Linked DNA regions of Granulosicoccus antarcticus IMCC3135. The protein of the gene in region 2 interacts with the protein of the main gene of each other region in a pairwise test. Links are inferred from orthologs where the notes say so. Each region holds a gene or a part of one and is shown on either strand. Other genes may lie near its edges. The genes, in order: IMCC3135_RS24100 and IMCC3135_RS06415.

Region 1 (15,726 bases), 4.1 Mb from region 2 along the record:
GGGGAGCGATGAACCCGACAGCTATCAAGGAAGCTGCCAAGATTCGATTTCCACTGGATCGTTTTATCGGCAACTGGTGGGCCGGATCGCACAATGATCTGAAGGCGGTGGGTGAAGCGGGTAAAGGTTATCTGGCGGCCAATTTTTCGGGTATAGGTCAGGACTTTCCAGCCGTTCAGGATGTACTTACCCATGTTGTCAGAAAGGGGCTGAGCCAAGTGGCGTCTGAAGATGATGTTGGTAATGTGCTGTACAACCGTGGCATGTTCAACGCGGTGATTCTGGCTGAGGGAATTCGTGTTGCTCAGGAAAAAACCGGCAAGAAAATCATCACAGGTGCTGATATGCGAGATGGGCTGGAGAACATTGATCTGAACGAAGAGCGATTGACGGAGCTGGGTCTGGCAGGTTTTACCGGGGCTGTACAGGGTAGTTGTGCAGACCATGAGGGCAACGGAGCCATTTTCATCCAGCAATGGAATGGTTCTGACTGGGAGAAGATCTCCGACCTGATTCCGCCCATGGCTGATGTTGTTCGTCCGATGCTGGAAGAGGCGGCTGAAGACTTTGTATCCGATAAGCCATCATGGCAGGGACAAACCTGCGGCTAGCACGATGCGAGAGCCGCACGGTCATAGTCACAAGCTGTGTCTGTGCGGCTTTACCTGCAACGAGAGATCAAAAATCACATGCAAGATTCTGAACCCGTGATCAGCGAAAACATCTTGAGCGTGAACAACATCGAGGTCATTTATGATCACGTGATTCTCGTGCTCAAGGGCGTTTCACTACATGTACCCAAAGGCGGGATCGTGGCCTTGCTGGGGGCCAATGGTGCCGGCAAGTCGACGACGCTCAAAGCCATTTCCAATCTACTGCAGGCTGAGCGGGGCGTGGTAACCAAGGGCAATATCGAGTTCATGGGGAACCAGGTTCAGTCTCTGTCACCCAACGAACTGGTCAAGCGTGGATGTATTCAGGTTATGGAGGGCCGTCACTGCTTTGGCCATTTGAGTATTGAAGAAAACCTGCTGACAGGTGCTTTCACGAGAAAGGACGGTGCGGCTGCCATTCGACGTGATATGGAAATGGTCTACAACTATTTCCCACGCCTGAAAGTTCGTCGCAGCTCGCAGGCTGGTTATACCTCAGGAGGCGAACAGCAGATGTGCGCCATAGGCCGAGCATTGATGTCACGTCCATCAATGATTCTGCTGGACGAACCGTCCATGGGGCTGGCACCGCAACTGGTTGAAGAGATCTTCGATATCGTGAAACAGCTCAATGAAGATACCGGTGTTTCTTTTTTGCTAGCGGAACAGAACACCAATATTGCTCTGCGATATGCAACCTATGGTTATATTCTCGAATCGGGGCGAGTCGTTCTCGATGGTAGCGGTGAGGCTTTGCGAGAGAATGCGGATGTCAAGGAGTTCTATCTGGGAACCGGCGGTGAGGAGCGACGCAGTTTCAGAAACGTGAAACACTACAAGCGACGCAAGCGATGGCTGGCATAGCCCCGCACACCTTCGCATAGCTCCCCCCACTAAATGGCAGGATGGCACTTCGACTGATGTTTGATCAACTGGATACGCAAACGGCCTCGCAACGTGAAGCCGCTCTTTTTGCCGACTTTGGTGCTCGTTTGAGCGCCTGTATGCAAACCTGTGAGGGTCTGGGGACGCATCTGCAGGGATATGCTGCAGAGGCCGTGCATGATCGCGAGTCCTTGCAGACATTGCCGGTCCTGCGCAAGAGCGAACTGATGAAGTATCAGCAGGCGAACCCTCCCTTTGGTGGCTTCGTCGACATGCAGTCACTGGAAGGTCAGCGCATCTTCATGTCGCCAGGGCCTGTCTGGGAACCTCAGATACCCGGGAGTGATCCCTGGCAGGCAGCTCGTGCATTGCACGCAGCCGGCATTCGTCGTGGTCATCGTATCCACAATACTTTCTCCTACCACCTGACACCCGGTGGATTCATACTCGATGAAGGTGCAAGGGCCCTGGGATGCGTTGTATTTCCTGCTGGTGCCGGTGGCACTGAAACTCAGGTACAGGCGATCAGGCAGTGTGGCGCACAGGTGTACGTTGGCACGCCCGACTATCTGCAGACATTGCTTGATCATGCGAACGCGGAAGACAAGCCTCTGAAAACGCTGGAACGAGCCATGGTGTCCGGAGGGGCCTTGTTTCCTGCCATGCGCAAGCGCTATGAAGAACAGGGGGTCCAGGTTCTGCAGTGCTACGCCACGGCCGATCTGGGCGTCATTGCCTATGAGAGCGCCACCGCTGGCGTGGTTCATCCCGGCATGCTGATCAACGAGGGGTTGATTGTGGAAATCCTGATACCCGGCACTTCTACACCTGTCACGCCCGGTGAGGTTGGAGAGGTGGTTGTGACGCGGTTGGATCCGGTCTATCCCTTGTTGCGATTTGCCACCGGCGACCTGTCGGCAGAGCTGGCAGAGGCAAGCCCTTGTGGCAGAACATCGATGCGGATCAAAGGCTGGATGGGCCGCGCCGATCAACGTGTCAAGGTGCGGGGAATGTTTGTCGATCCTGTGCAGTTACAGAACTTGCCACTCGAATACTCTGAGCTGGCACGCTGGCGTCTGTGCGTGAGTCGGGAGAATGATCGGGATATCATGACGCTGTCGGTCACCCTGAAAAGCGTGGCGGCAGACAGCCATGATGCCGCGCAGATAGCGGCGCTATCCAGTCGCCTCGAGGGCACACTGAAAAACATGACCAATCTGAGTGGCAAGGTTCAGGTCGTCGACTCCCTGCCCAATGATGGTGTCGTGGTTGAAGACCAGCGGGATTACGAGCAACACTAATGAGTGCTTCACAAGATCAGCTCAATGTTCAGGACATTGATAGAGAAACGACACCTGCCTCGTTGAGAACCGTTGCCATGCCGGCGGATACCAACCCCAATGGCGATATCTTTGGTGGCTGGATATTGTCTCAAATGGACCTGGCTGGGGGCACGCATGCTTTTTATGTCGCACAGGGCCGTGTGGCAACGGTTGCCGTTACCGGCATGAAGTTTCACAAGCCGGTCAATGTCGGGGATGAGGTCAGTTGTTACTGTGCGACGCATGCGATAGGCCGAACATCGATTACTGTCAGTGTGGAAACCTGGGTGCGACGGCGTCGACTGGCTGTTGAAGAGCAGGTGACAGAAGGTCTGTTTACCTTCGTCGCCATAGACACCGACGGCCAACCACGAGCAATTCTTGAACCTGTATCCGACTTTGACAGGCTGGATGATTCATCACCGACCACTGAGGTCTGAGCACAAATCATGAGTGATCAAGCCTCTCTGGAATCGATTGCCGATGTCGTATCCCAGCGCTCATTGCCACCGGTTGCCAGTTGGCATCCTGAGCTGACACGTGACATTGATATCCGTATCGCCAGAAACGGTGACTGGTTTCATGAGGGAACAAAAATAGATCGTGCACGGATGGTGAAGCTTTTCTCAACTATTTTGCGAGTAGATGATGATGCAACTTGCCTGGTGACACCGCAGGAGCGTTTGCGGATCGTGGTCGAGGATGCCCCGTTTACTGCCATTTTAATGGAGGTGCAAGGTGAGGCGGATGAGCAGGTACTGACTTTCGAGACGAATGTAGGTGACAGAGTCATCGCAGATGCAGAGCATCCAGTTACGGTGAGCTATGCGACTCCCGGTGGTGAACCGTCGCCCTATGTACTGGTCAGAGATCGGCTGACAGCATTGATCAGTCGTACAGTTTTCTACCAGTTGGCAGAGCTTGCCGAAGAGCGCAACGGGGTGCTGGGCGTCGTATCGAAAGGTTGTTTCATGCCGCTGTCGGACCAAGCCGCTGTCGATTCAGGGGCTGTATGAGCTCCGAAGGTCACGTTTTGAAGACTATCTAGATGAGTGCATTGTTGACGGCCACTGGCATGACCATTTGGCGTGGTGATAATTTGCTGGTGGACGCCGTGGATGTCTGCGTGCCGCCGGGCAGTATCGTTCAGATTCAGGGGACCAACGGCAGTGGCAAGACCACGTTGCTCAAGGCACTCATCGGCCTTGCCGAATACGACGAGGGCGAGATCTACTGGCGTGGGCAACCGGTGCGCAAGGTGCGTGACGAGTTGTACGCCAGTCTGCTGTATCTGGGACATCGGGCAGGTATCAGTGCGGGTTTGACGCCTCTGGAGAATCTGCTGGCGCTGTGTCCGGAATTGAGTGCTGGCAATCAAGGCCTCGACGGCGCACGCGACGGCGCACGCTATCGCATTACACAGGTGCTGGATGAGCTAGGTATCGCGGACCGGATTGATCTGCCCTGTGCTGCCCTGTCTGCGGGTCAGCAGCGACGTATCTCACTGGCCAGATTGCGTCTGCAGTCAGCGCTTTTGTGGGTACTTGATGAGCCTTTGACATCGCTCGATGCCAATGGTTATGCCTGGGTCAAGGCACAAATCAGCCGCCACGTCAGTGCTGGCGGGGCCGTCATGTTTACCACGCATCAACCGCTTTCATTTGATCCGATACCGGTTCAGACGATCCTGTTGTCGGACAATGGCTGATCTTGCAGAAACCGTGAATTATTCAACTTCCACACGACTCTCGGTCGGCATTGCCACGATCTTCATGCGCGTTTTCAAGCGGGATATGAAGCTGGCTTTTCGCGCAACGGGCCAATGGCTTAACCCGTTGCTGTTTTTCGTTATTGTCGTCACGCTGTTCCCACTGGGAATCGGCCCCGGTCCGAACATGCTCGCCACCATTGCACCGGGGGTTTTGTGGGTCAGCGCATTGCTGGCCATGATGTTGTCTCTGGACGCTCTGTTTGCAAATGATTTCCGCGATGGGACACTGGAGCAGATGGTGCTCAGCGGCCATCCGCTCACTGTTGTCGTCATCGGCAAAGTCATGGCTCATTGGGTAACCAGTGGATTGCCTCTGGTGATCCTGTCGCCATTGCTGGGTTTGATGATGCAACTTCCCGAAGGTGCCTATCTGGTACTGGTTGGAAGCTTGTTCCTGGGGACTCTGAGTCTCAGTTTCATTGGCGCAATCGGTGCCGCTCTCATTGTCAGTGTGAACCAGGGTGGTGTTTTACTGTCGCTACTGGTATTGCCGTTGACGGTACCGGTACTTATATTCGGTAGTGGTGCGGTTAGTGCTGCGGGTATGGGGCTTGAAATATCGGCACAGCTGTCAGTGTTGTTCGCCATTGTCTTTCTGGCGGTATCACTGGCGCCTCTGGCGATCGCCGGCGCCTTGCGTGTGGGAGTGGCGGCGGGGCGTTGACACGCTTTGACACGCTTTGACACGCTTTGAGCGTGTCTGATTGCAACCAAGTGCCCTGAACCTTGTCAATGTGTTGTCGATATTTCAGAAATGAGTCTGGCAGGCACTGTCTTCAGGTTTGTTGAAGCACTGGACAATGGGTTCAACGACGTAAATCCAGCTAAACTAGACAAGTTGGTCAACAGGAAAAAATCAGATTGTTTCAGTGGATTCATCGATTCGGCTCAGCGCCTTTCATGTACCGGTTTGCCGGAAGGTTGGCACCTTGGCTTGGCGCACTGTGCCTGTTGAGCCTGGTGGCTGGTTTATACCTGGGGCTTGTCGTGGCGCCGGCAGATTACGAGCAGGGTGACAGCTATCGCATCATCTATATTCACGTGCCTGCGGCCTGGATGTCGATGTTTACTTATATGGTTATGGCAGTCTCCAGTGCTGTTTTTCTGATCTGGCGTCTGAAGATAGCCGATGTGGTAGCCGAAGCGTCAGCCCCGATCGGTGCCGCCTTCACAGCCGTCGCTCTCATAACCGGATCATTCTGGGGTAAACCGATGTGGGGTACCTGGTGGATCTGGGATGCTCGGCTGACTTCCGAGCTGCTGTTGTTGTTTCTCTATTTCGGGTATATGGCCTTGCGTGGCTCACTTGATACGCCACAGAGCTCTGCCAAGGCTGCCGCCATTCTGGCAGTCGTCGGTGTCGTCAATATTCCCATCATCCACTTCAGCGTTGAATGGTGGAATACGCTGCATCAGCCTGCGACCATCTCCAAGCTGGACACACCCTCCATGCACATCAGCATGCTCAGACCCTTGTTGCTGATGGTGCTGGCCTTCCAGCTACTTTACTTTTATAACCTGATGATTCGAGTAAGAACGCTGATTCTGACTCGTGAGGGACGTGCCAGCTGGGTCGCTGAGCTGGACACCAAGGGGCCTGAAAATGCTTGAATTCTTCAATATGGGTGGTTATGCGTTCTATGTCTGGACGTCTTACGCCTGTGCACTGGTATTGCTGGGGGGCATTGTGCTCTGGTCAGCTCGCAGTTATCGCAGTGTACGAATCAGTGCCATACGTCGCGCTCAACAACACAGGAGAAAAAAATGACTCCAAAACGTAAACAACGTCTGATACTCGTCGGTGTGATGCTGGGCGGTGTGGCTATTGCCGTCGCTTTTGGCGTCAATGCCTTCAAGGAAAACATCATGCTGTTCCATTCGCCTTCGGATGTAGCCGCTGGCGCTATCGATCCGGGTAAACCGTTCCGCATTGGTGGCATGGTGGTGGAGGGCAGTGTGCAGCGCAGTTCAGAGGATCTGGCGGTGCGCTTCGATCTGACCGACCATGTGCAGACTGTCTCAGTCAGCTTTGTCGGCATATTGCCCGATCTTTTCCGTGAAGGGCAAGGTATTGTCGCGTTGGGTGCACTGGATACCAGCGGTAGTTTCAGTGCGACGGAAGTGCTGGCAAAGCACGACGAAAACTATATGCCACCTGAGGTGGCAGATGCTTTGGAAAGAGCCGGCAAGATGCCCGGGTCCGCTGCCAATTACGATAACAAAACGGTGGTTGAGCCATGATTCCTGAACTGGGCCATTTCGCCCTGATCCTTGCGCTTTGCACGGCCATTGTGCTGGCGGTCATTCCAATGATCGGAAGCTTTACCGGGCATTCCGGCTGGATGGATATGGCACGACCGGCTGCCGGGGCGCAGCTGTTCTTCGCCTTTCTTGCCTACGCCTGCCTGACCTGGTCTTTTATCTCACATGATTTCAGCGTCCTGTATGTCGCCAATACCAGTAATCTGTCCCTGCCATTGATTTATCGAATCTCTGGCGTTTGGGGAGGGCACGAAGGCTCCATTCTCTTCTGGTGTTTCATACTGACTGTCTGGACCGGTGCCGTTGGCATTTTCAGCCGCTCGTTGCCGCAAGTTCTGCTGGCTCGGGTACTGTCCGTTCTGGGTCTGATCAGCATCGGCTTTCTTTTGTTCGTTTTGCTTACCTCCAATCCGTTCGAAAGGGTCTTTCCCATACCTCTGGACGGGGCATCTCTGAACCCTTTGTTGCAGGATCCGGGTATGGCCATCCATCCACCGATGCTCTACATGGGCTATGTCGGTTTTGCGGTTGCCTTTGCCTTCGCCATTGCCGCTCTGATAGACGGACAGCTGGATGCAGCCACCCTGCGCTGGATGCGACCCTGGACCAACATTGCCTGGATGTTTCTGACTATCGGAATTTCTCTGGGTAGCTTCTGGGCCTATTACGAATTGGGCTGGGGTGGTTGGTGGTTCTGGGATCCGGTCGAGAACGCCTCGTTCATGCCCTGGTTGGTAGGAACGGCACTCATCCACTCTCTGGCGGCATCCGAAAAGCGCGGTGTCTTCAAGGCCTGGACTGTCCTGTTGGCGGTACTGGCCTTCTCGTTGAGTCTGCTGGGCACCTTCCTGGTCCGATCCGGTGTACTGACGTCGGTTCATTCTTTCGCCGCTGACCCCACACGTGGCTTGTTTATCCTGTTGTTTCTCGGTCTGGTGGTGGGCGGCTCGCTGCTGTTGTACGCCGTTCGAGCTCATAAACTGACCTCGACCGCCAGCTTTGAGCTGATATCCAGAGAGTCTGCGTTGTTGCTCAACAACATACTGCTGGTTGTTGCCTGTGCGGCTGTTTTACTGGGTACCTTGTATCCATTGTTCGTCGATGCATTGGGTTACGGCAAGCTGTCGGTAGGTGAACAGTATTTCAACGCGGTATTCGTGCCCTTGATGCTGCCCATTCTGCTGATGGTCGGGCTGGGTGCCATGCTCAACTGGAAACGTGACCGGTTGAAGGGACGTTCCACAACATTGGCGGTACTGGGCATTGCCAGTCTGGTGCTGGCCGCTTTGCTGACAACCCAATTGCTCGAATATCGCATCAGCGCGGTTGCCACGCTTGCTCTGGCAATCTGGGTCGCTGCCTCGACGATCTACGGTATCTTTTACCGCTTCAGAAATCAGCGCAAGCGTCTGTCGGCGGTCATGCACACACCTGCCGCTTTCTGGGGGATGAGCATTGCGCATCTGGGCCTGGCCGTATTTACTGTGGGCGTCGCACTGACCTCTATCTACACGGAAGAACAGACCGTACGCATGGACATTGACGGCAGTCATACCATGGGCGGCTACACCTTTACCTTCAAGTCCATGGAAGAGGTACGAGGTGAGAACTACAATGCGGCTGAAGCCACATTCGCCGTGGAACGCGATGGTCAGGATGTCGGTATCATCAAATCCCAGAAACGTGTGTACGACGTACGGCGGGACGGCATGACCGAAGCCGGTATCGATGGGGGATTTACGCGCGATCTGTTTGTGGCAATGGGTGAACCGCTGGATGGTGGCAGCGCCTGGAGCGTACGTATCCAGACCAAGCCGTATATTCGCTGGATCTGGCTGGGTACTATTTTCATGGCTGTTGGCGGCGTGCTGGCTGCGGTCGATCGGCGTTACCGTCGTCTGGCTGTCAAACAATCGACAACGGCACGCAACCCGGGGTCAAGTCTGGGGCGTGGAGCTGACGAGAAAGCCTTTGCCAACCTCGGTGCTACGAGTACCGCAGCCCCCGGAACTTCTGAAAGCTGATGAGTCTTGCACTTAAATTATTGCCGTTAGCACTGTTTCTCGCACTGGCAGGCTTTCTGGCAAAGGGCTTGACCCTGAATCCGACAGAGCTCCCATCGCCATTGATCGACAAGGAGGCGCCTGCATTCGTCGTGGATCGACTGCCGGCAACCGATGGGCAGTTCGACAGCCGTGATATGGCAGGCCAGGTCTGGGTTCTCAATGTCTGGGCCAGTTGGTGTGGTCCGTGTGTACAAGAGCACCCATTTCTGACTGAACTCGCAGAACAACGCCCGGTGCCCGTAGTCGGTCTGAACTACAAGGATCAGCCTGAAGACTCTCTGCCATGGCTGGCTCGTCTGGGTAATCCGTTCAGCGATGTGCTGGACGATCGTCGAGGCGATGTCGGATTGGATTTTGGTGTGTACGGCGTGCCCGAGACGTTCATCATGGATAAGGCCGGCAGAGTCCGTTACAAGCACGTAGGGCCGGTAGATGGACAAGCTCTGCAAGAAACATTGTTGCCTGTGATTGATCAGTTGATGGCCGAGACAAACTCATGAAGGCGTTATTACTTGTCTGGCTGTTATGCCTGCTTCCCATGCTCGCTCCCGCTCAGGCGGCGGATGTTCTGACAACCTTTGAAAACGAAGAGCAGAGCCAGCTGTATTTTTCTCTGCTCAAGGAATACCGCTGCTTGAAGTGCCAGAACCAGAATCTGGCAGACTCTCACGCAAGTCTGGCTGATGATCTGCGCCGAGAGATCCGACTGCAGATTCTTGATGGCAAGGGCAAGAACGAAATTGATGAATATCTGGTTGCTCGATACGGAGAGTTCGTCTTGTATCGTCCCAGGTTCAGTGCCAAAACCCTTGTTCTCTGGTTGGGGCCTTTTGCGCTACTGTTGATTGGGCTGGGGAGTGTCTATCTGACCGCCAGACGCAGAAAGACGACAGACAGGGAGCAACAGATTGCTGCCATGACAAAGTCGTCGCAGGCGGCAGAGCAGCATGCAGCGCGTTTGGAACGTGCGCGTAAATTATTGGGAGACTGATAATTCGTATCAATTTCAAGCGATAACGAGACCGCATATCCCGTTACTTGTGTGTCGTTAATTGTTAAATATCAAAGTTTGTCTTTTCTGACAGCCGTTTTGCATGATATTGTTACATTTGTGAAATATAGTGATGATAAATCTTCACGAATGGAGCGTATTTACACATGATTACACCAGAAATAAATCCAATGGTCACGCCATTGCTCGATGAACTGTCAACCGAAGATTTTCTGATGGTTGTAGGCCAGCGGGTGCGGCAACAACGAGCTCGCAAGAGTATGTCGCGCAAGCGCCTTGCGGAAGTCTCCAGTGTCTCGGAACGATATCTCGCCCAATTGGAGTCAGGGCAGGGCAATATGTCCATTGCGCTACTTCGCAAGGTCACGTCGGCGATTGGTATCTCTCTTGGCGATCTGATGTCGGAGGAGGTAACTGAAGCCTGTGCACGCAAGGCGTTGGCAGATACCAGAACAGAACTGGCAAGCAGTGGTTCAACACCAGATTGCGCTAAATCGTTAGGGGCTGGCTCTCTGGGTCAAAAACCCGAGCAGAATTTGCGAAGCAGACTGCCTGAAGAGCCCGTACGCAATTCAGCCTCGATACTGGGCAGCTCCTCTGCGAAGATTGCAGAATACTGAGCTGCCCCAGGATCATCGAGCCTGACTATTCTGTGATGTGAGCATGGGTAACTCGCCCTGGTTGGCGAGTTGCAGACTCAGGCTGCAGTGCTTAATAGTTGTGGCAGAGTGAGTAGCTCATGGCCCTGATTCAGTAAAGTGGTTCGAATTTTCAGGGCTGTGTCGACGGCATGTGCATTGTCGCCGTGGACGCAGATGCTATGAAATTCAGTGGGTAGAATGGCGCCTTCTTCGGTGACAATGCCGCCTGCTTCTATCATGCTTTGCACATGAGCGATGCATGCGTCGGCTGTATACAGTACTGCACCTGGCTTGCTGCGTGAGACTAGTGAGCCTGACGCGGTGTAGGCACGATCAGCAAAGATCTCCAACGCGACGTTGAGACCAGCGTCGGTGCCAGCGATGGCCAGTTGAGACATGACCGGGGCCAGAAAGATCAGAGAGGCGTCGAAGTCCCTGACCGCCAATGCAATGACGTCTGCCATGATGCGGTCCTCACAGGCCATGTTATTCAGAGCTCCATGGGGTTTGACGTGGCTTATAGGCAAGCCCATGCTTCGGCCCATACCATCGAGTGCAGCCAATTGATACTGAATCATGGCGCGCAATTCGTCGGCAGGCATCGTCATTGGACGGCGGCCAAATCCTTGCAGATCCGGAAATCCAGGGTGTGCACCAATGCTGACACCCGCCTGTTTCGAGGCGCTGATCGTATTGCTCATGACCAGAGGGTCACCGGCATGAAAGCCGCAGGCCACATTGGCTGAATTGACAACATTCAGCAGGCGTTTATCATCGCCCATAGGCCAGGGGCCGAAAGATTCGCCGAGATCAGCGTTGAGATTGAGCTGCATGGATAAATGGTTTCCGGGAGCTGAGATATATGAATGGCAAGGCTCTAGTCTGATCTACTCCTGAAAGAATCAGGTAGCTCAGAAGGACTATGAAATACATATTTCACGACCTTTCAGTCCTTAGGACATCTGACCATCAGTGACGCCATCAATCAGATTGTGGGAGAGCAGTATCTCAGTGGTGAGCGTAAAGTCTTTGACCGTTGAAATCTGGCTGATAGCCTTTTGTACGTCAATAGCCTGACGACGTACTGCAGCAATAGCGTCTTCAACACTGACTGCCTCGAAGCGATAGGTGCTGCCTGTGCGCTGCAAACCAAGCAGCGGCAAGTCGATCGAGATCACGGTGGCTATTTTTGGATAGCCGCCAGCGGTGTGAGCATCGTTGAGCAGGACGATTGGCTGCCCGTTGCCTGGCACCTGAACAGAGCCAGGTACGATCGCATCGGATACGATATCGCGGGCTGCGGCGTCGCGGTGCTGCAGGGGCAGGCCTGATAGCCTGGCACCCATGCGATCGACCTCGGCACTCAGCGTGTATTCGGTTGCAAGAAAGGTTTCAATGCCCGAGTCCGAAAAGTGATCGTCTTGTGGGCCAAGTACGACCCGTAAGGTGTTGGCCTGGTAGGCCTTCGCAAGCGGATCCAGACACTCCCGCTCAAGTCCTTGTGGCGTTGCCGATGTCTGCAGGCAGTCGCCAGCGGTCAGGGCGTGACCATCAATGCCTCCCAGTCCGGCTTTGGTATAGGTGGATGAGCTGCCCAGATGGTCTCTGCTCTCCAGTGCCTGGATGGCAATGACGGCATGCCTGAAACTACCCGTGCTGCTTAGTTTGAAGACAGTATCGGGGGGCACTGTGTAACTACGACCCGGTTTGATGCTTTTGGATTCATTGCCGGATTCAAGGTGCATCTTTGCGTCAGAAGCGGCCATGACAGCCATGCGCAGCGGGGCATCTCCAGAGTGAAGTTTCAACCCGCCTTCAAAGCACTCGATAATGCTGTGCCGTTCAGAATTGCCAACCAGAGCATTTGCCAGTTGCTGCCAGACTGGTGTCATGGCGCCAGACCAGGGCACACCGAGGCTGCGCATGCCAAATCGGCCATGATCCTGCAAAGTGCTCATCAGGCCCGGCGCCCGCACGGTCAGGGTGGTGCCTGTCATGGGGAGTTCGTCTGTCATTGACTGGCCAGTTGCTGAAGGCTGGAACGATCAAAGGTCATGTTGGTGACCGAGGTGCTGATCATCTGAAATTCTTCGGCATTGATACTGCGAAAACTGACAATGTCACCTGTCTTGAAAAGAGTAGGGGAGTCCTGCGAACTATCAAACAGGGGCACGGGGCAATTGCCCAGAATATGCCAGCCACCGGGACTGTCCCAAGGATAAATGCCGGTCAGTTGCTTGGCAATCGCGACACTACCCGCGGGTACTCGCAGACGTGGTTCGCTGCGACGAGGCAGGTGCAGTTCTTTGGGAGTATCGCCCAGAAAGGCAAAGCCTGGCAGGAAGCCAAGCATATAGACCTTGAATTGCGTGCTTAGATGAAGCTCAATGACAGCGGCTTCATCGAGGCCGGTGAGTTCTGCGACGCTGGAAAGATCGGGACCTGCCTCAGCACCGTAGCGAACGGGCAAGACCCAGTGTCGTAGTGCCACCGACGAATCCTGCACTTGCTCTGTTTGTTCCAGAGCACGAATCTGCGCAAGCAGTTCTTCGGGTGTGGTTGTAAGGGGGTCAAAGACCAGTGCCAATGATCGGAAGGTCGGTATGGTTTCCAGAACGCCCTTCAGCACGCCGGTTTCGATAGCAATATGGATTCGGGAATCCAGTGCGACTACCTGATCAACGATATCACGCTGAATGGATTGACCAAACTCCAGGATTAGGGTGCGATCGCCCGCTGGACAGAAAACCCAAGCGTCCTGTGGGTGCTCGGCCACGCTCAGAGGAACAGACTTGATGCTATTGACACAAGTCGTACATGCTTCTTCTGCTGCTCGTTGATCGAGGGCATGAGTTTTTTATCGAAATATTGTGAATTGCCGATTCGCCGAAGGGCTCGTCAGAGCCCTGTCGGCGTGGTGAATCAGGCTGTTGCTGCTTCTCGTTCTTCTTCGACTTCGTCAGCACCGGCAGTCGTTGTCTCGATAGCAGACAACAGTTTGGCTTCTGCCTTTGGAGCTGGTACGGCGTCTTCAGCAGATGAGTCCGCTTTTGCTTCAACTTCGTCAGCCCAAGTACGCAATTCACGATAGGCGGCGAGCAGACTGGCAGATTGTTCTTTCAATTCGGAAAGTGTGTCCAGCTCTTCTTTCTGCTGTTTGTTTTCCTTCTTGAGCTTGCGATTCGCGTCTTCGGCGTTCTTGCGAGCCGTCGCTTCATCGAGCTTTTGCTTCTTCAGGGTCTTGAGTTTCTTGACAATGTTGTCAGGAGTATCTGCAAGAGCCGTGTTGATAGCTTTCAGTTCTTTCTGCTTGTCTTCAACAGCACGCTTTGCTTTTTTCAGCGCATCGGAGTTGTCTTTGCGACCGATTATCAGAGCCTGTTCTGCAGCTTCCTTTTCGGTAATAGCAGCGTCACGTTGTGACTCGGCATCGGTTCGTGACTTGATGATTGTCTTGACTTCGGCTTGCATTTTGCCGATTTCTTCGGAAGCCCGGTTTCGGTTTTCCGCAATACTGACATCTGCGTCTTGTGCACGCTTGATGGCAACATCCAGGGCTCCCCGGAGATCATCAGCAGTGAAATCGTCCTTCAATTTCAAAGCTTGTGCGGCTTCGTTCATCAGCACTTGCTTGCTGATGGCCAGGTCTTTCCAAATTCTCAGTTGCTGTTCGCTGTCGGCTTGACTCACGTAATAATCTCTTGGACGAAAAAGGTAAAATTCGGAAGCATCATTTGCTGCCGTAAATCATGTGTGTTTTGTGCGCCAGGGCTTTGTGGGGCGTCTGTCTGTGGCCGCTTTACGATAAAAGCCCAAAAACGTATTACCATCAATTGATTGAGGTGGCTATTGCGCCAACCGCTGTTAGGCCACTTGGCCCTGATGTTCCGAAGTTCATGTGTCAAAGTGATTCTCACTCGGCACAACTACCAAGTATACCGATTTTTGCTGCAGCAATCAGCACTTTGAGCATCCAACATGGCATTGCGTGACCAACTACTGACATTTTCCCGGTTTCTGAGCTCTAATTTGCGTTGGTTAGCAGGTGGAATTCTGCTGACATTCTGTTCTAGTGTGGGGCAAACTTTCTTTATTGCCAGTTTTGCAGGCGAAATTCGAGCCGACTTTGACTTAAGTCACGGTGATTTCGGAATTATCTACATGCTGGCGACGCTCGGCAGTGCTGCGACATTGATTCTGGTGGGCCGAGTGGCCGACGAAATCGCCATCTACAAGGTGGCAATGGCTTTGATAGTCCTGCTGGCTGCCGCCGCCTTGTTGATGGCTTCGGCTGAGACCATTCCTATCTTGTTGATATCCATCTACTTCCTGCGCTTACTCGGGCAGGGGATGATGACTCACACGGCGATGGTGGCAATGGGCCGCTGGTTTGTGGTGGAACGTGGTCGAGCCGTATCGGTCACCTCGACGGGACATCAACTGGGCGAGGGGGTTCTACCGTTAGTGGTTATTGCGCTGCTGGCAATGACGGGGTGGAGAACGGCGTGGGTGGTGGCAGCGATCGTTCTGGTATTTGTCGCACTACCACTGAGCTATCTCTGTCTGCGAACCCCGCGTACGCCTTCGCAAGGCGATCGTGACAATCACGAAAGAGGACGACAATGGACTCGGGCAGAAGTATTACGGGACGCACCTTTCTGGGCTGTCTGTACTGGCGTGCTGGCACCGGCTTTCATTGGAACCTCCGTTTTCTTTCATCAGGTGCATCTCAGTGCGCTGAAGGATTGGGCTCCCGGGGTGGTAGCGAGCTCCTTTGCGGTGATGTCGATTACTTCTGTTTGTGTAGGTCTGCTGACGGGGCATGTGATAGATCGCTACAGTGCACGTTTTATATTGCCGTTTTTTCTATTGCCTCTGGCACTAGGCTGTCTGGTTCTTTCTCTAGGCCAGCAGCCGTTCATGATGTCTGTTTTCATGTTTCTTCTGGGTGGCTCCTACGGTGTCTCCAACGCCGTATTCGGGGCCATCTGGCCAGAAATCTATGGAACGCGTCATCTGGGAGCCGTACGCTCAGTTGTCTCAGCTGCGATGGTATTCGCCTCGGCGCTTGGCCCGGGCCTGACCGGTTGGTTGATTGATCTGGGCGTTGGATT
Region 2 (15,840 bases):
TCATCGGCGCCATGGTGCTGGTGTCCTCCTTCAGTGTCTGGATGATGTTGCCATTCATCATCTGGCTGGTCTTGTATGTGCTCATGTTGCGCAATTTCATGCCGCGCTTGAAACAGATTTCGCGCAGTCAGGCCGACGCTCGTTCTGAGATGACCGGGCGAGTGGTGGATAGTTATACCAATATCATGACGGTCAAACTGTTTGCGCATGCCGGTCACGAAGCTTCTTATGCGCGTAGCAGCATGCAGACATTTCTGGGTACCGTGCACCCGCAGTTCCGGATGGTAACCGGGCTGGACATCTGCCTGAACACTCTGAATGCACTGCTTCTGTTTTCAGTGGGTTCGGCCGGTTTGCTGTTATGGGTAAATGGTCAGACAGGCGTTGGTGCACTGGCCGTGGGTGTTGGGCTGGTTTTACGCCTGCAGGGTATGTCCAACTGGATCATGTGGGAGTTGTCAGGCCTGTTCGAGAGTGTGGGCATCATCTACGATGGCATGCAGATGCTGTCGACTCGACAGGAGATCGTTGACAAGCCGGAAGCCGACGATCTGGACGTGCCTGCCGGACGTATTCAGTTCGAGGCGGTCGGTTTTCACTACGGACGCGATGCCGGCATCATCGAAGCTTTGAACCTGGACATTCGCGGCGGAGAGAAAATCGGTTTGGTGGGACGCTCAGGTGCGGGCAAGACCACTTTGACCAATCTGTTGTTGCGACTCTACGAAGTGGAGAGTGGTCGCATTCTCATAGATGGTATGGACATCACGAGTGTCCGGCAGGAGAGTCTGCGCCAGCATATCGGCGTTGTGACCCAGGATACCTCGCTGTTGCATCGTTCCGTCTACGAAAATATTGCCTATGGCCGACGTGATGCAAGCCGGGATGAAGTAGAGGCTGCTGCCCGGCGTGCCAATGCCCATGACTTCATCCTGGATCTGGAAGATACCTCAGGCAGAAAGGGCTATGAGGCACAGGTGGGGGAGCGAGGTGTCAAGCTCTCCGGAGGTCAGCGACAGCGTCTGGCGATTGCCCGCATGTTTCTGAAAGATGCACCAATTCTGGTTCTGGATGAGGCGACCTCAGCGCTGGATAGCGAAGTGGAGGCCGTTATTCAGGAGAATCTGAGTGCTCTGATGGACGGCAAGACGGTGATTGCAATCGCTCATCGTTTGTCCACCATTGCTGCAATGGACCGATTGATCGTCATGGATGCAGGCGCCGTCGTTCAGGAAGGTTCCCATACCGAACTTTCTACGGGGGAGGGCTTGTATGCACAACTGTGGGCACGTCAATCCGGAGGCTTTCTGGATTTGCCCGAGGTGTCTGCTGAGGGTGACAATATTTCATAACGTGACACGTTTACGAGTAACTCTGCTGTCAATTTGCTGCAGAATCTTTACACTGCGCAGGAACAAATATCATGACTGGATATAACTATATGAAAATCAGGCATCTGTCCGCTATCGCTCTGACTTGTGCTGTGGCCTCGTCTACCGTTTCTGCAGAAGATCTGCGACTGGGTACCGAAGGTGCTTATCCTCCGTTCAACTTCATTGACGCCAGTGGCGAAATCAAAGGCTTTGACGTGGATATCGGTCTGGCCTTGTGCGAAAAAATTGAAGCCAATTGCAGCGTTGTCGCTCAGGACTGGGATGGCATCATTCCGGGTCTGCTGGCTAACAAATATGATTTCATCATTGCCTCCATGTTCATCACCGATGAACGCAAGAAACAGGTTGATTTCTCTGATCCCTACTATCTGGCGGCAATGACGCATGTCGTGGCCAAGGATTCTGACATCACTGAGATCTCCAACGAAGCATTGGCAGACATGGTCATTGGCGCGCAGTCCGGTACGACTCAGGCGGACTACGCTGAGGCGACTTACCCGGATGCTGATGTCCGTTTATACCCCACGCAGGACGAAGTGAATCTGGATATGGCCAGCGGTCGAATCGACATGGTCGTAGGTGATATGTTGCCGATGCTTGACTGGGTCAACAAGGCCGATGACGGTGCCTGTTGTGAGCTGATAGGCGAGCCTATTACCGATCCGGCTTTCGTGGGTGACGGTGTTGGCATCGCACTGCGTCAGGACGATGATGAACTGCGTGAGAGACTGAACGGTGCTTTACTTGAGATTCGTGCTGATGGTACTTACCAGGCCATTAACAAGAAATATTTCGATATCGATGTCTACACCATGAAGTAGATCGGACTCGAGCTGCCAGCCGTGCTAGAGCTGTTCGCATTCGGTGATACCGGCTGGGGTGATGAAATCCTGGCCGGGCTTGCTGTCACCCTGCAACTGGGTTTTGCCGCATTGCTGTTAGGGCTTTGCATCGGCTTTCTGGTTGCCTGGGCCTCCTTGTCGGCAAAGCCTGCGCTGCGTGCACTGGGTTTTGCCTACTCAACCGTCATGCGCGGTTTGCCCGAGCTGCTGACTCTGTTCGTTGTCTACAACGGCGTGGGTTTGCTGCTCAACAACGTATCGGCTCATTTTTTTCCCGATGCGAATCCCATTGATTTCAGTCCATTTGCTGCGGGTGTCGTGGCACTGGGCATGGTTTTCGGAGCCTTTTCGGCTGAAGTGCTGAGAGGCGCATTCAATGCACTGGATGGTGGGCAAAGTGAGGCGGGATTTGCTGTGGGCATGTCCACTCGTCAAGTGTTTCTGCGTATCAAATTACCGCAGGCATGGCGTTTTGCCCTGCCGGGCCTGGGCAATCTGTGGATCAACTTGCTCAAGGACACCGCTCTGGTGTCCATCATTGCTCTGGATGATCTGATGCGAATGACCAAGGTGGCAGTGGGTGTGACTAAACTTCCATTCACGTTCTATCTTGCGGCGGCCCTGATCTACTGGGCCTTGTGCATGATGTCCGAAGTCGGGCTTGCCAGCCTTGAAAAGCGGGCTAATCGAGGCGTCAGGAAAAGCTGATGGATCCTGTTTCCATTATTACCAGCTATGGGCCGCGATTTCTGGACGGCACACTGATGACACTGCAACTGACGGGGTTGGGCGCCTTGATGGCAGCCTTCATCTCTCCGTTTTTTGCATTGCTGCGAGTCTCGACGCCAACCGCTGCTCAACTGCCCCTACGGCTCTATATCTCGTTCATACGGGGTACTCCGTTGCTGGTGCAACTGTTTCTTGTGTACTACGGCTCTGGCCAGTTTCGACCTGTGCTGCAGGAATGGGGGCTGTGGGGCTTCTTTCGCGATCCCTTCAACTGTGCGCTCTTTACCTTCGTAGTCAATTCAACGGCCTATCAGACGGAAATTCTGCGTGGTGCCTTGATGGGTGTTGATTTACGGGAAGTGGAGGCGGGCAAGGCCATTGGCATGTCGCGATGGCGTATCTTGCAACGTATCTATTTTCCACATGCCTACCGGATCGCCTGGCCAGCTCTGGGAAATGAGATCATTCTGTTGATGAAGGCAAGCGCTCTGGCGAGTGTGGTTACCGTCTTTGATCTGATGGGGCGAACCCGTCAGGTGTTTTCCCGGACATTCGATTTTTCCAGCTATCTGTGGGCCGCCCTTATCTATCTGGGTATCACGATTATCTTTGTTTATGTGTGGCGACAAATGGAGCTACGCATGACCAGGCATATGCAGACCAAGAGCTCAGGAGCTGAAGGCAAACAACGACATGGCTGACGACGACATTGTTCTCAAGGCAGAACAGATCTGCAAGTCCTTTGGTGCTCTGGAAGTGCTCAAGGGAGTTGATATAACCGCTCGCAAGCAGGATGTGATCTCCATTCTGGGCTCCTCGGGCTCAGGCAAGAGCACCCTGTTGCGTTGTCTCAATTTTCTTGAACCGCCGACCTCCGGCAAGGTGTATCTGCACGGCGAGGAGATCAGCGTTAGCAAGCAGGGAAAGCTGAATCAGAAGCAGGTAGAGCGATTGCGCAGTCGTCTCGGTATGGTGTTCCAGCAGTTCAACCTGTGGTCACACCGGACCGTTCTGGAAAACGTCATGGAAGGCCCGGTGATCGTCAAGGGTGAGTCCAGGGCAGTTGCCAGGCAGCGCGCAGAAATGCTGCTGGACAAGGTGGGGTTGGCAGAGCGCAAGTCCATGTATCCCTCGCAGCTCTCTGGAGGTCAGCAACAACGTGTCGCCATTGCACGTGCACTAGCCATGGAGCCTGATGCCATCCTGTTTGATGAGCCGACGTCGGCGCTGGACCCTGAGCTGGTGGCAGAGGTGCTCAAGAGCATGAAAGCATTGGCGGAGGAGGGGCGTACCATGATTGTTGTGACCCATGAAATGACTTTCGCCAGGGACGTGTCGACGCATGTGATCTTCATGCATGAAGGCAGAATTCTGGAGCAGGGCACCCCAGAGGAAATGTTTGGTAATCCGAAAACCGAACCGTTCAGGCGGTTTATTGCCGACGTTAGCTGAAACAGAGATGCTCTTCGGCTCAGCTTTTCTGCCGAGCTACCCATGCCACATGTCTGGCAACCATCGGATCTTCACGCAGGGTAGCTTCGGTATTGAGCCGGCTACCCAGCTCCATCTCGCTGTAGAGCTTGTGGATGCCGCGATGACATCGCCGGCATAGCATCAGCCCCTGATTGAGCTCTTCACGTGAGTACTTCTTTGCAAAGCGACTGCGCTTGTGTAGTTTTCTGGGGATCAGGTGGTGGAAGGTCAGCGCAGTTTCACGCTGACACAAGGTGCAGTGATCCTGTTTCTGGTTGCGCTTCACTCGGCGACTACCTCCGACACTGACCGATTGGAAATAGTCGCCGCGCTGGCAAGCTGCGGGTAGGAATAAAAAAAGACTTGCCCGTAATCAAAGGCACTGCATGTCTGCTTGCATCAGCAGCGCCACCAGACCGGTCCAACCTGTTTGATGACTGGCTCCCAGACCTTCGCCTGTATCGCCATGAAAATACTCGAAGAACTGGTGCATGCCCTCGTCACTGGCTGTTTGCAGATCCTGGTTTTCGCCACACCAGGGACGCTTCCCGGATTCGTCAGCGGTAAACAGCGAAATCAGGCGTTCGGAGAGTAGGTCGGCAACTTCACTCAGGGTCATCATTTGTCCTGAGCCGGTCGGGCATTCAACCGTGAATGATTGTCCGTGGAAGGCATGATAACGCCTCAATGATTCGATCAGCAGGTAGTTGATGGGGAACCAGACAGGACCGCGCCAGTTCGAATTACCGCCAAACAGATCAGTCTCGCCTTCACCGGGTTCATAGCCGACACTGAGTTCGTGACCTGTGTCAGTTGTGTAGCTGAACGGGTGCTCGGCATGAAAACGCGACAGAGAGCGAATGCCATGCGGTGAGAGAAATTCTTCCTCGTCCAGTAGATAGCGCAATACACGTCGTAACCGGGTTTCATCCAGAAAGGAGAGCAGGTGGCGGTTCTTCTCTCCTGTGGTATCGACGTCTGCCATGGTGCCGGCCAGTTCAGGGCGGTGTTTTACCAGCCAGTTCATGCGACGCACAAAATCCGGGAACTCGCGATAGACATCATCTTCGAGTATGGAGGTGGCGATCATCGGCATCAGGCCAACCAGTGAGCGAACCTTCAGAGGCGCTGAACGGCCATCAGGCAGGTCCAGTCGATCGTAGAAGAAACCATCGGTTTCATCCCACAGTCCCGGGATCTGCTCGGTGCCGTTCATGGCGTGGGAGATGCGCAGATAATGTTCGAAGAACTTAGTGGCAATATCCTGATAGACGGGATTGTTGCGTGCCAGTTCGAGCGCCATGCGCAGCATGCAGGCTGCGAAAAATCCCATCCAGGCAGTGCCATCGGACTGGTTCAGAACGCCGCCGGTAGGCGGCTCCTCACTGCGGTCGAAGAGGCTGATATTATCGAGGCCCAGAAAGCCGCCTTCGAAGATCGAGTTGCCCTGACTGTCTTTCTGGTTGACCCACCAGGTGAAGTTGAGCAAGAGTTTCTGGAAGACACTTTCGAGAAACTGCAGATCGCCCTGGCCCGTCGTCTTCTTTTCCATGCTGTAGACGCGCATGGTTGCCCAGGCGTGGACCGGTGGGTTCACATCGCCATAGGCCCATTCATAAGCCGGTAATTGACCGTTCGAGTGCATATACCACTCACGTGTGATCAGCAGGAGCTGGCGTTTGGCATAGGCGGTGTCGACAACGGCCAGTGGCAGCGTGTGAAACGCGGTGTCCCAGACTGCATACCAGGGATATTCCCATTTGTCGGGCATCGACATGACATCAAAGTTGTCCATATGCTGCCAGTGTGAGTTGCGACCGTCTTCGCGATGCAGGGGCTTGCCCGGGTCACCGTGGATCCACTGATGCACATTGTAGTAATACAGTTGCTTGGACCACAGCATGCCGGCAAAGGCCTGGCGCTGAATGAGGCGTCGCTCATCGTCAAGATCATCTGACTGCAGCTGTTTGTAGAAGACGTCGGCTTCCGCCTTGCGGCGCATCATGGCTGGTTTGAAGCCTGCGAATGGTTTGGAGTTGCTCTTGCCGCAAAGTCGTAGTTGTATGGTTTTGGACGAATGTGCGTCGATCTGCAATGGGTAGTGCAAGCCTGCTTTGGTGCCTGTCAATGCCGGGTTCACAGCGTCCTGTTCACCATCGACAATGTGGCGATGAAATGCATCCTTGACCCAAGGCGTCTCATTGGGTACGCCAAAGAGTCTGTCAGTGTTGGTGTCGTTATTGGTCATCAGCAGCTCAGGACTGCCCTGCCAGTGCAGGTTGTAACGGCCCAGTAAAGGATGATCGGCCTGCAGAGAATTGCCTTGTGTATGACTGATTACTGGCTGAGTGGTGATATTGCCCTGCGGGCCCTGGGGGTAGCCCCAGCTCCAGGTATTGCGAAACCACAGTTGTGGGACCAGTGAAAGCTTGGCCTTTTCATCACCTCGATTATGGGCGGTGATGGTGATCAGCAGATCATCTTCATTGGCTTTGGCATAGTCGACGGTAATATCAAAGAATTTATTGTCAGCAAAAACCTGAGTATCGGTTATCTCGAATTCGCGGTCCTGATAACCCCTTTGTGCATTTTCATGCAGCAGTTGCTCATAAGGAAAAGCCTGCTGAGGGTAGCGATAACGCATGCTGGCATAGCTGTGGGTTGGCGTGCTGTCCAGATACCAATAGAGTTCCTTGACGTCCTCGCCGTGATTGCCTTCCGGGCTGGACAGGCCATACAGTCGTTCTTTCAGGAACGGATCTTGTCCATTCCATAGTCCCAATCCGAAACACAGAAACTGGTTGCGATCACAAAATCCTGCCAGTGCATCCTCATTCCAGCGGTAGGCGCGACTTCGTGCATGATCATGGGGAAAGAAGTCCCACGCTTTGCCGTCGGTGCTGTAGTCCTCGCGAACCGTGCCCCAGGCACGTTCGGAAAGGTAGGGGCCCCATTCTTTCCAATTGGCCTTGCGTTTCGCATGAGCCTTCAGTCGACGAGTTTCAGCGTTCATTGGACGGTTTATGATAGGCATGCTGGGTGAGTCTGTAGAGTAAGGGCAGTGTATCAAGTGAATCCAATGACCTGCCGCAACCCTCCGACCTTACAGTGAGGGTGTTAGAGAATAACGGAATCCCCTTCCCATGACCGATGTAGAAACGTCATTGACGCGTAATACGCTGGCAATTGCCGTGCAGGCGCTGACACGTGAAGACCCACTCATCTGTGGCTTGGTCAGACAATACGGCATGCCGCCGTTGTGGCAGCGTTCCCAGAGCTTTGCAACGCTGGTCCACATTATTCTGGAGCAGAAAGTATCGCTGGCCAGCGCCAAAGCCGTGATGTTACGAGTTCAGAAATTATGCCCTCAGATGAACCACAAACAGTTTCTGGGTGTTTCAGAGCAACGGCTGCGCCAGGTGGGTATCAGCGAACGCAAGCTGTCCTACTGTCGTTCGATTGCAGAAGCGATTGATACTGGCGAGCTTGACCTGTCACATCTAAGGCGCTGCACGGATGCACAAGTGATGGATGCGCTGACATCGATTCGGGGAATCGGGCCCTGGAGCGCCGGCGTCTATTTACTCATGGCTCTGCGGCGACCGGATGCCTGGGCCAGCGGTGATCGGGCGCTGGTTGTCAGTCTGGCTGAGTGTGCAGATCTGCCGGCGGTACCCGGTTATGCGGAGTTGGATCAGTGGGCCGAGCGTTGGCGGCCCTATCGAGCCGCCGCAGCCCGGGTGTTATGGCATGCCTATCTGAGTCGCCGCAGCCCGGGGGCCCGGCAAAAGAGATCCTCCTGAGTGCAAGCTGCTTGATGCTGGTATCAGATACCCGTGTCGCCCAGAACACGCTGCACATGATCGCCGAATTTCTCCGCATTCATGAAGCCGATGACACGTGCTGCCGGTAGTTCGCGTCCTGTGGCATCGTAAAAAATGATTCCAGGCGGACCAAACAAGTCAAATTGCTTAAGCAGGGCTTGATCGAGTGCATCGTTAGCTGTCACATCTGTCTGCACCAGCACCGCGTTGGCCAACAGATCCTGGACACGTTGATCGGTGAACGTGAACGCTTCCATTTCCTTGCAGCTGATGCACCAGTCAGCGTAAAAATCGAGCATCACCGGGCGGCCTTGCTGTGTGGCTTGCAGAACCGCTTGCTGTAAACCATCAACGCCTTTGACGGTTACAAACTTCAGACCTTCGTGTGGCTGTGACGAATTTCCAGCCTGGTCAGAAGAGACGCTGCCGAGACTCTTCAATGGTGTTCGGTAGCTGTTGTTGCCAGACAGTGCGCCCAGTAGCAGGGCCAGTCCGTAGATGCCGATGATGATGCCAGAACCTTTGCCGAAGCGTTGCCAGCCGCTACTGTCGCGATTGGTCGAGTCGGTGGCGCCAAAGTAGATACCGCTCATGATGGCCAGTATGCCGTACAGCGCCATGGTGATCTGGACGGGCAGAAATCGTGAAATCATGTAGACCGCCATACCCAGAAGCAGAATGCCGAATACGTGTTTGGTGGCATTCATCCAGTTGCCCGTGCGGGGCAGCAGCCTGCCGGCTGAGGTACCAATCAATAACAGTGGTGCCCCCATGCCCAGGCCCAAGGCGAACAGGGCGGCACCGCCGATTACCGCATCACCCGTTTTGGCAATATAGATGAGCGCGCCCGCCAGTGGGGCCGTTACGCAGGGGCCGACAATAAGGGTGGAGATAAATCCCATGGCTGCCACACCGGTCACTTGTCCGCCACCTTGCTTGTTGGACCATTGGGTCAGTTTGGCTTGAATGCTGGCCGGCATTTGTAGTTCGAAGAATCCGAACATGGAAAGCGAGAGCGCCACGAACAATACGGCAATCAGCGATAGCACCCAGGGGTTCTGCAGGAAAATCTGCACGTTGTAGCCGGATAGGCCGACGATTACACCGACAATGGCGTATGTGCTTGCCATGACCAGTACGTAAACGAGTGACAGAGAGAACGCGCGCCGAGTGCTCATGGATCCGCCTTGACCAACAATGAGGCTGGAGAGAATCGGGATCATGGGTAATACGCAGGGGGTGAAAGCCAGCAATAGACCGAGACCAAAAAAAGTAGCCACGTTCAGCCACAGAGAGTTGGCGCTCAGCATCGAGAACAGACGATCCTGTTCAGACTGGGGCAGCTCGTCAGCCGGAGTCGGGGCTGCGATTTTCGGGGCTGTCTTTGCCGGTGATGTACTGACTGGGCTTGAGGATGAGTCGCTGCTTGCTGCCAGCTTTGCTCTTAATGTCTCCTCATCCATGCCCGAAGGTGTGCTGTCGAAGCTGACAGGCAGGGTGGCGGTGCTGGGCGGGAAGCAGACTCCAATATCGGCACAACCCTGATAGTTCAGCTGCAGGCTGGCTTTTGCTGAGAGTGCAAGCTGTGCCGGTGGGTCAAGGATCAGCCGTGCTTCTGCGACATCACGCAGAATGCGGACATTGCCGAAAAATTCATCGTACTGCTCGACACCCGGATCTATGTCAGCGCTGACGACCTGTGCGCCACCGGCATCTGTGAGCGAGAAAGAGAGTTTGTCGCGATACAGGTAATAACCGGGTTCGATCTGCCAGCGGATGATCAGCTCCCGATCATTGGCTGTCATGACCTGTGGCAGGTAGGCCAGATCGGGTGGCAGGAGTTCTTCCTGGACAGGGCTGTCGCCGAAGAGTCCTGCGACCGGCTTGGCATTGATCAGCGGTGAGGCAAGGCTACTGCTTTCCTTGCTGCTGCCTAATGTGCTTTCCTTGTTGCTACCTGATGTGCTTTGCTGCGGCAGCTCGACATCCAGCTCGACGCTGGTGGGTGGATAACACAGTCCAATATCTGCGCATCCCTGGAACTTTACCGACAGTCTGACCGATTGCAGTGGTTCGCTCGTCGTGTAGTCCAGCCCCATGCTCGCCGTGTCGCGAAAGGTTGCCTGTTCGCCGAAGAAATCATCGGAAACCACAATGGCTTCTGAAAATTCAGGCGCGCCCAGCGTGATACTTGCGGTGCTGGCCAGTCCGGAGGGCGACAGGGAGCTGACCTCTTCTACCTGAAAGCTGGTTTTGTCACGGTACAGGTAGTATCCGTCGGCAATGGCGAACTCAAGGCTGATCTTGTCTGCAGACACTTGCGTCACGGAGGGGACAAACGCCTCCAGAGGCGACATTGGGTCACTGCCACCGAGCAAATTGGTTGCGGCCATAGTGCCCAGGGGGAGCAATGCCAGTGTAGCAAGCAGGTACAAGCCTGCGGCCGATTGACGAGCGGCTGCAAAGCGTAGGCGAATGGATGAAAGCATGGCAGGAATCAAGCTGAGAGAATGCGAAGTCACTGATATTTCCGGGCAGACTGAGCCACCTTGTTAAAGCGTCATGCGAAGATGGGTTATTCGAGGTTCACTATTGTACGGCTTGCTTCTGACGTGAACCTGACAACGGCCAGCTTGTCATACGGGTTCCTGCTGTAAAATCTGCTGCCGTGTCCTGCCGGCAGGCGGTCTGACCTGTAGACAGTTATCGTCACTACAGACAAAAGTCGTATCGTCGTAATCAGCCAACGCTTGTTTGAGCGGTAATACGTCGATAGGTTCCATTTTGAAAATCCGGAGTTTGTGATGCCTTACGCACTACTGTTGTTCATATCATTGCCAATCATCGAGATCGCAGTAATGCTCAGGGTTGGAGACGCCATCGGCTGGCTCCCCACGTTGGCTATCGTCATTCTGACCGCCTTTATCGGCACCACATTATTACGACAGCAGGGTCTGGCCACGCTTAACACCGCTCGTCAGCGGCTGGATGCGGGTGAAATGCCAGCTCAGCAAATGCTGGAAGGCATGCTGTTGCTGCTGGGTGGTGTCCTGTTGTTGACACCTGGTTTCGTGACCGATGCCTTCGGGTTTGCTTGCGTGCTGCCTGTCACTCGCCAATGGCTGGCGAACAAGATCGCTTCACGCTCCATTGTCAGTGTCGGTGGTGTTGTGGGATTTGGAAGTGGGGCGGGGCGGCAGCGAGGCGGCCCGTCAGCCAAGGGCGGAACCACGATTGGATCTGGATCGACCGCTGGTGCTCGTCATAGCGATGCCCACTCTGCAGAATCCAGCGCCAGTGGTGGTCGACCTCAGCCCTCGACTCCTAGTCCAGAGTCGTCCGGAGAGGTCATTGATGCCGATTTCAAGCGAATTGATAAATAGAATTATATTGCCTGAAATGGCCGTCTGTAGCGCTTTATTGACTGAGTAGGTGTTTTTTGCCACCTGGTTCTGCAAGTTACAGGCAAATTTGTTGGTCCCGAGACTTGATATTGTGGCTGTCGACATTAGAATTAGCACTCCTTAGGGGAGAGTGCTAACAATGGTGCTCAACGCTCCTTTTGGACCTTATTTTTCACAGTTGATTTTTTCGGAGTCGTATTGGTATGAACATTCGTCCGTTGCATGACCGCGTGGTCGTCAAGCGCATGGAAGAAGAGCGCACGAGTGCCGGTGGCATTGTAATTCCTGATTCAGCTACTGAGAAGCCAGTTCGTGGTGAAGTGCTGTCAGTTGGTAAAGGCAAAATCGCTGAAAATGGCGATGTACGCCCTCTGGACCTGAAAGTAGGTGACCAGGTTCTGTTCGGCAAGTATTCCGGCACCGAAATCAAGATTGACGGTGAAGAAGTACTGGTTATGCGTGAAGACGACATCATGGGTGTTTTCGAGTAAAACCCCGCAGTCGTGTCCCAACTGGCTGGCGGTTGCAGCTAGAGCTCCCATCCAGTCATTTCCTGAACTCTTTTTGAGGATAGAATTTTAATGAGTGCCAAAGAAGTCCGTTTTTCCGATTCAGCCCGTCAGCGTATGCTCAAGGGTGTTGACATCCTGGCTAACGCCGTAAAAGTTACTCTCGGTCCTAAAGGCCGAAACGTTGTACTGGACAAGTCGTTCGGTGCCCCTACTGTCACTAAAGATGGTGTTTCTGTAGCCAAAGAAATCGAACTGGAAGACAAGTTCGAAAACATGGGTGCACAGATGGTGAAGGAAGTTGCTTCACAAACTTCTGACATCGCTGGTGACGGTACTACGACAGCAACAGTTCTGGCTCAAAGCATCGTTCGCGAAGGCCTGAAGTCAGTTGCTGCCGGCATGAACCCGATGGATCTCAAGCGTGGTATCGACAAGGCCGTAATTGCAGCAACTGCTGAACTGGCTGCCATGTCCAAGCCATGTAATGACGAGAAGTCAGTTGCTCAGGTTGGTACTATTTCTGCCAACAGCGACGAGTCAATCGGCAAAATCATTGCTGAAGCAATGAACAAGGTTGGTAAGGAAGGCGTTATCACTGTAGAAGAAGGCAAGTCTCTGGACAACGAACTTGACGTTGTTGAAGGCATGCAGTTTGACCGTGGTTACCTGTCTCCTTATTTCATCAACAACCAGGATGCAATGTCTGCAGAACTGGAAGATCCATATGTACTGCTTTTCGACAAGAAAATCAGCAACATCCGTGATCTGCTCCCCGCTCTGGAAGCCGTTGCCAAGTCTGGCAAGCCTCTCCTGATCATCGCTGAAGATATCGAAGGCGAAGCTCTGGCAACTCTGGTTGTCAACAGCATGCGCGGTATCATCAAGACATGTGCTGTTAAGGCGCCTGGTTTTGGTGACCGTCGTAAAGCCATGCTGCAGGATATCGCTATCCTGACTGGTGGCCAGGTAATCTCTGAAGAAGTCGGCCTGTCTCTGGACAAGATCACTTTGGAAGACCTGGGTACAGCCAAGCGTGTCACTGTTGACAAAGACAACACTACTATTGTTGATGGTGCTGGTTCTTCTGATGAGATCAACGCTCGCGTTGAACAGATTCGCACTCAGATTGAACAAGCTACTTCTGACTACGACAAGGAAAAGCTGCAAGAACGTGTTGCCAAGCTTGCCGGTGGTGTTGCAGTTATCAAAGTCGGTGCTGCTACCGAAGTTGAAATGAAAGAGAAGAAGGACCGTGTTGACGATGCACTGCACGCAACTCGTGCTGCTGTTGAAGAAGGTATCGTTCCTGGTGGTGGTGTTGCACTGGTTCGCGCCATTGCTGCTGTTGACAAAGTCAAGGGCGACAACCACGAGCAGGACATCGGTATCAGCATTGCCAAGCGTGCAATGGAAGAGCCTCTGCGTCAGATCGTTGCCAATGCTGGTGGTGAGCCTTCAGTAGTGGTTGCACGAGTCAAAGAAGGCACAGGTAACTTCGGTTACAACGCTGCTAACGGCGAATACGGCGACATGGTCGAAATGGGTATCCTGGATCCAACCAAGGTAACTCGTTACGCTCTGCAAAATGCTGCTTCTGTTGCTGGTCTGATGATCACCACAGAATGCATGATTGCTGACTTGCCGAAGGATGAAGCGGCCGGTGGTGGCATGCCTGATATGGGCGGAATGGGTGGAATGGGCGGCATGATGTAAGGCATTCGCCTTTATCATGTGAGTTAACGCTCATCAAGTAGTATCAAAACCCCCGCTCAATGCGGGGGTTTTGCGTTGTGGATGTGACAAAGTGTGGCGAGTTCGATTCGTGCTTAAGCGTCTGGGGATGGTGCCGATACCAGTTTTATCGGGATGCTAATACCTGCATTTCACTCCCATGTACCCAACAGGACGGGATTTTTTGAATTTTCGCGCATTCACAAGCACGGTCTATCGCTCGCGGGCAATACAAGCATTGTCCGGATCGGTTGCACTCACGCTATTGATCGTGCAGCTGACGTTGTTCTACCCGTCGATCTACGAACAATACGAGTCTCAGATCATCGAGCAATCGAGAGTAGAGCTGGCGTTGGTACGTGCCGCTTTTTTCAACGCGGACCCTGAGCAGATAAGCGTCCCGGACACGCTGTTGAGTGATTCTCTGGTGGGCCTGGTACTTGTGGATGCCTCGGGCAGGCTTCTGCTCAACAAGGGCAACACCTTCGACTATGTGCATGACAGCGGTGCCAGCGTAACTGAGTCCGGTACTGTGCATTCAGAAAACTGGACCATCCCGGCGAAGACGAGTTCTCTGTCAGGTATCGGCTTTATTGAGCGTGAGCAAATTGTGAACGCTGCACTGTTCAAGGCATTGGGGCTCAGTGCATTTGCCTTGCTAACCAGTTTGACAGGCGCTCTTGTGGCCATGTTTGGCGCACACCGATGGTATGTCGGCCCTATAGAGCAGCTGATCGGTGCGCTCAGGGACAGCCGTGAGAATAGTGAGGGACAGTTGCCGGAGTCTATCGAGGTTACTGATGGAAACGATTTGCGTCCTCTGGCTGAAGAGTTCAACGGTCTGATCGAGGCTCAGCGCAAGGCTGCCAGGCAGGTGAAGGTCAAGCAGCAGTATCTGGAATTCGCCGCTCACCATGATCCGCTGACTCATTTGCCCAACCGGCTCATGTTCGAGGATACCTTGAAGCGTACGGTGACTGAGACCATTGCTTCAGGCCTCAAGTTTGCTGTTTTTCTTGTTGATCTGGACAATTTCAAATTCTTCAACGATCAGTACGGGCATCTGGTTGGTGACAAGATGGTGGCGGAGGTGGGCAATCGTTTGCGCACCATGATGCGAGATATTGATCTGGTTGCACGGCTTGACGGTGATGAGTTTGTGGTTATCCAGAGAGATGTGGAAGATACGGATTCGGCTGAAGAGGTTGCCAGGCGCATCATGAACGTTGCGACAGCTCCTTATGAATACCGGGGCTTTACGCTCAAGACGGCGGTGTCCGTCGGAATTTCATCGTTTCCTGATGATGTGCATGTGCAGCAGGACGAGCATATGCTGGGCGAGGAAATCGTCAACAATGCCGCCGTGGCGCTTCAGGAAGCGAAGAGTAACGGCAAGAATCAGTATCAGCTGTTCAACGAAAAAATGCGGCTCAGGCTGACAGCCAGAATCAGGCTGGAGCAAGACCTTAAAATTGCTTTGCAGGATGAGCAGTTTGAGGTGTATTACCAGCCCAAGATCAACATCCATACTCGCCAATGCACGGGGGCTGAAGCATTGGTTCGTTGGCGTCATCCAGTCAATGGTTTTGTCTCCCCCGATGCGTTTGTGCCGGTTTGTGAAGAGACGGGTCTCATTATTGAGTTGGGGGCCTGGATTTTAAGGACTGCCTGTATCAAGACGCGTGAGTTGCAGGAGCAGGGTTATCCGGGACTGAATGTCGCTGTCAATATATCGGCTGTCCAGTTCACCGATGGTGGGCTCTTGCCTATGGTTGTTCGGGCACTGGAAGAGTCTGGTCTCGCTTCCGAATTACTGGAATTGGAGATCACCGAAAGTGCTGTGATGCACGATCCTGAAGAAGTTATCCTGTCTTTGCACGAGCTGAGTGAACACGGCATGAAGCTGGCAATTGACGACTTCGGTACAGGAT

Evidence for each region.
Region 1: the proteins of IMCC3135_RS06415 (region 2) and IMCC3135_RS24100 interact in binary tests that used the Escherichia coli proteins (3 or more experiments, as listed by UniProt). The link is inferred for Granulosicoccus antarcticus IMCC3135 from one-to-one orthologs.

What each region holds. Positions count from the first base shown.
Region 1 is NZ_CP018632.1:5,552,813-5,568,538, reverse strand. Bases 7,689-10,687 are described here. They hold IMCC3135_RS24100 (DsbE family thiol:disulfide interchange protein), read left to right. Parts: upstream 7,689-8,916; coding sequence 8,917-9,459; downstream 9,460-10,687. Other genes in these bases: IMCC3135_RS24085 (LamB/YcsF family protein), read right to left, coding at 10,669-10,687; IMCC3135_RS24090 (helix-turn-helix domain-containing protein), read left to right, coding at 10,118-10,591; IMCC3135_RS24095 (cytochrome c-type biogenesis protein), read left to right, coding at 9,456-9,950; IMCC3135_RS24105 (heme lyase CcmF/NrfE family subunit), read left to right, coding at 7,689-8,917. Also shown: IMCC3135_RS24155 (ABC transporter substrate-binding protein), read left to right, coding at 1-611; IMCC3135_RS24150 (ABC transporter ATP-binding protein), read left to right, coding at 690-1,517; IMCC3135_RS24145 (phenylacetate--CoA ligase family protein), read left to right, coding at 1,574-2,839; IMCC3135_RS24140 (acyl-CoA thioesterase), read left to right, coding at 2,839-3,300; IMCC3135_RS24135 (DUF1285 domain-containing protein), read left to right, coding at 3,310-3,876; cytochrome c biogenesis heme-transporting ATPase CcmA, read left to right, coding at 3,909-4,568; heme exporter protein CcmB, read left to right, coding at 4,582-5,295; IMCC3135_RS24120 (heme ABC transporter permease), read left to right, coding at 5,493-6,242; heme exporter protein CcmD, read left to right, coding at 6,235-6,399; cytochrome c maturation protein CcmE, read left to right, coding at 6,396-6,872; more of IMCC3135_RS24105, read left to right, coding at 6,869-7,688; more of IMCC3135_RS24085, read right to left, coding at 10,688-11,445; IMCC3135_RS24080 (5-oxoprolinase subunit C family protein), read right to left, coding at 11,566-12,627; 5-oxoprolinase subunit PxpB, read right to left, coding at 12,624-13,388; IMCC3135_RS24070 (coiled-coil domain-containing protein), read right to left, coding at 13,535-14,302; IMCC3135_RS24065 (MFS transporter), read left to right, coding at 14,591-15,726. UniProt on the Escherichia coli protein: Involved in disulfide bond formation. Catalyzes a late, reductive step in the assembly of periplasmic c-type cytochromes, probably the reduction of disulfide bonds of the apocytochrome c to allow covalent linkage with the heme.
Region 2 is NZ_CP018632.1:1,485,940-1,501,779, forward strand. Bases 8,025-11,137 are described here. They hold IMCC3135_RS06415 (protein-disulfide reductase DsbD), read right to left. Parts: upstream 10,785-11,137; coding sequence 8,265-10,784; downstream 8,025-8,264. Other genes in these bases: IMCC3135_RS06410 (DNA-3-methyladenine glycosylase family protein), read left to right, coding at 8,025-8,241; IMCC3135_RS06420 (FxsA family protein), read left to right, coding at 11,067-11,137. Also shown: IMCC3135_RS06375 (ABC transporter ATP-binding protein), read left to right, coding at 1-1,352; IMCC3135_RS06380 (ABC transporter substrate-binding protein), read left to right, coding at 1,424-2,215; IMCC3135_RS06385 (ABC transporter permease), read left to right, coding at 2,237-2,944; IMCC3135_RS06390 (ABC transporter permease), read left to right, coding at 2,944-3,666; IMCC3135_RS06395 (ABC transporter ATP-binding protein), read left to right, coding at 3,659-4,417; IMCC3135_RS06400 (HNH endonuclease), read right to left, coding at 4,437-4,724; IMCC3135_RS06405 (MGH1-like glycoside hydrolase domain-containing protein), read right to left, coding at 4,812-7,451; more of IMCC3135_RS06410, read left to right, coding at 7,582-8,024; more of IMCC3135_RS06420, read left to right, coding at 11,138-11,645; IMCC3135_RS06425 (co-chaperone GroES), read left to right, coding at 11,870-12,157; groL (chaperonin GroEL), read left to right, coding at 12,248-13,891; IMCC3135_RS06435 (putative bifunctional diguanylate cyclase/phosphodiesterase), read left to right, coding at 14,094-15,840. UniProt on the Escherichia coli protein: Required to facilitate the formation of correct disulfide bonds in some periplasmic proteins and for the assembly of the periplasmic c-type cytochromes.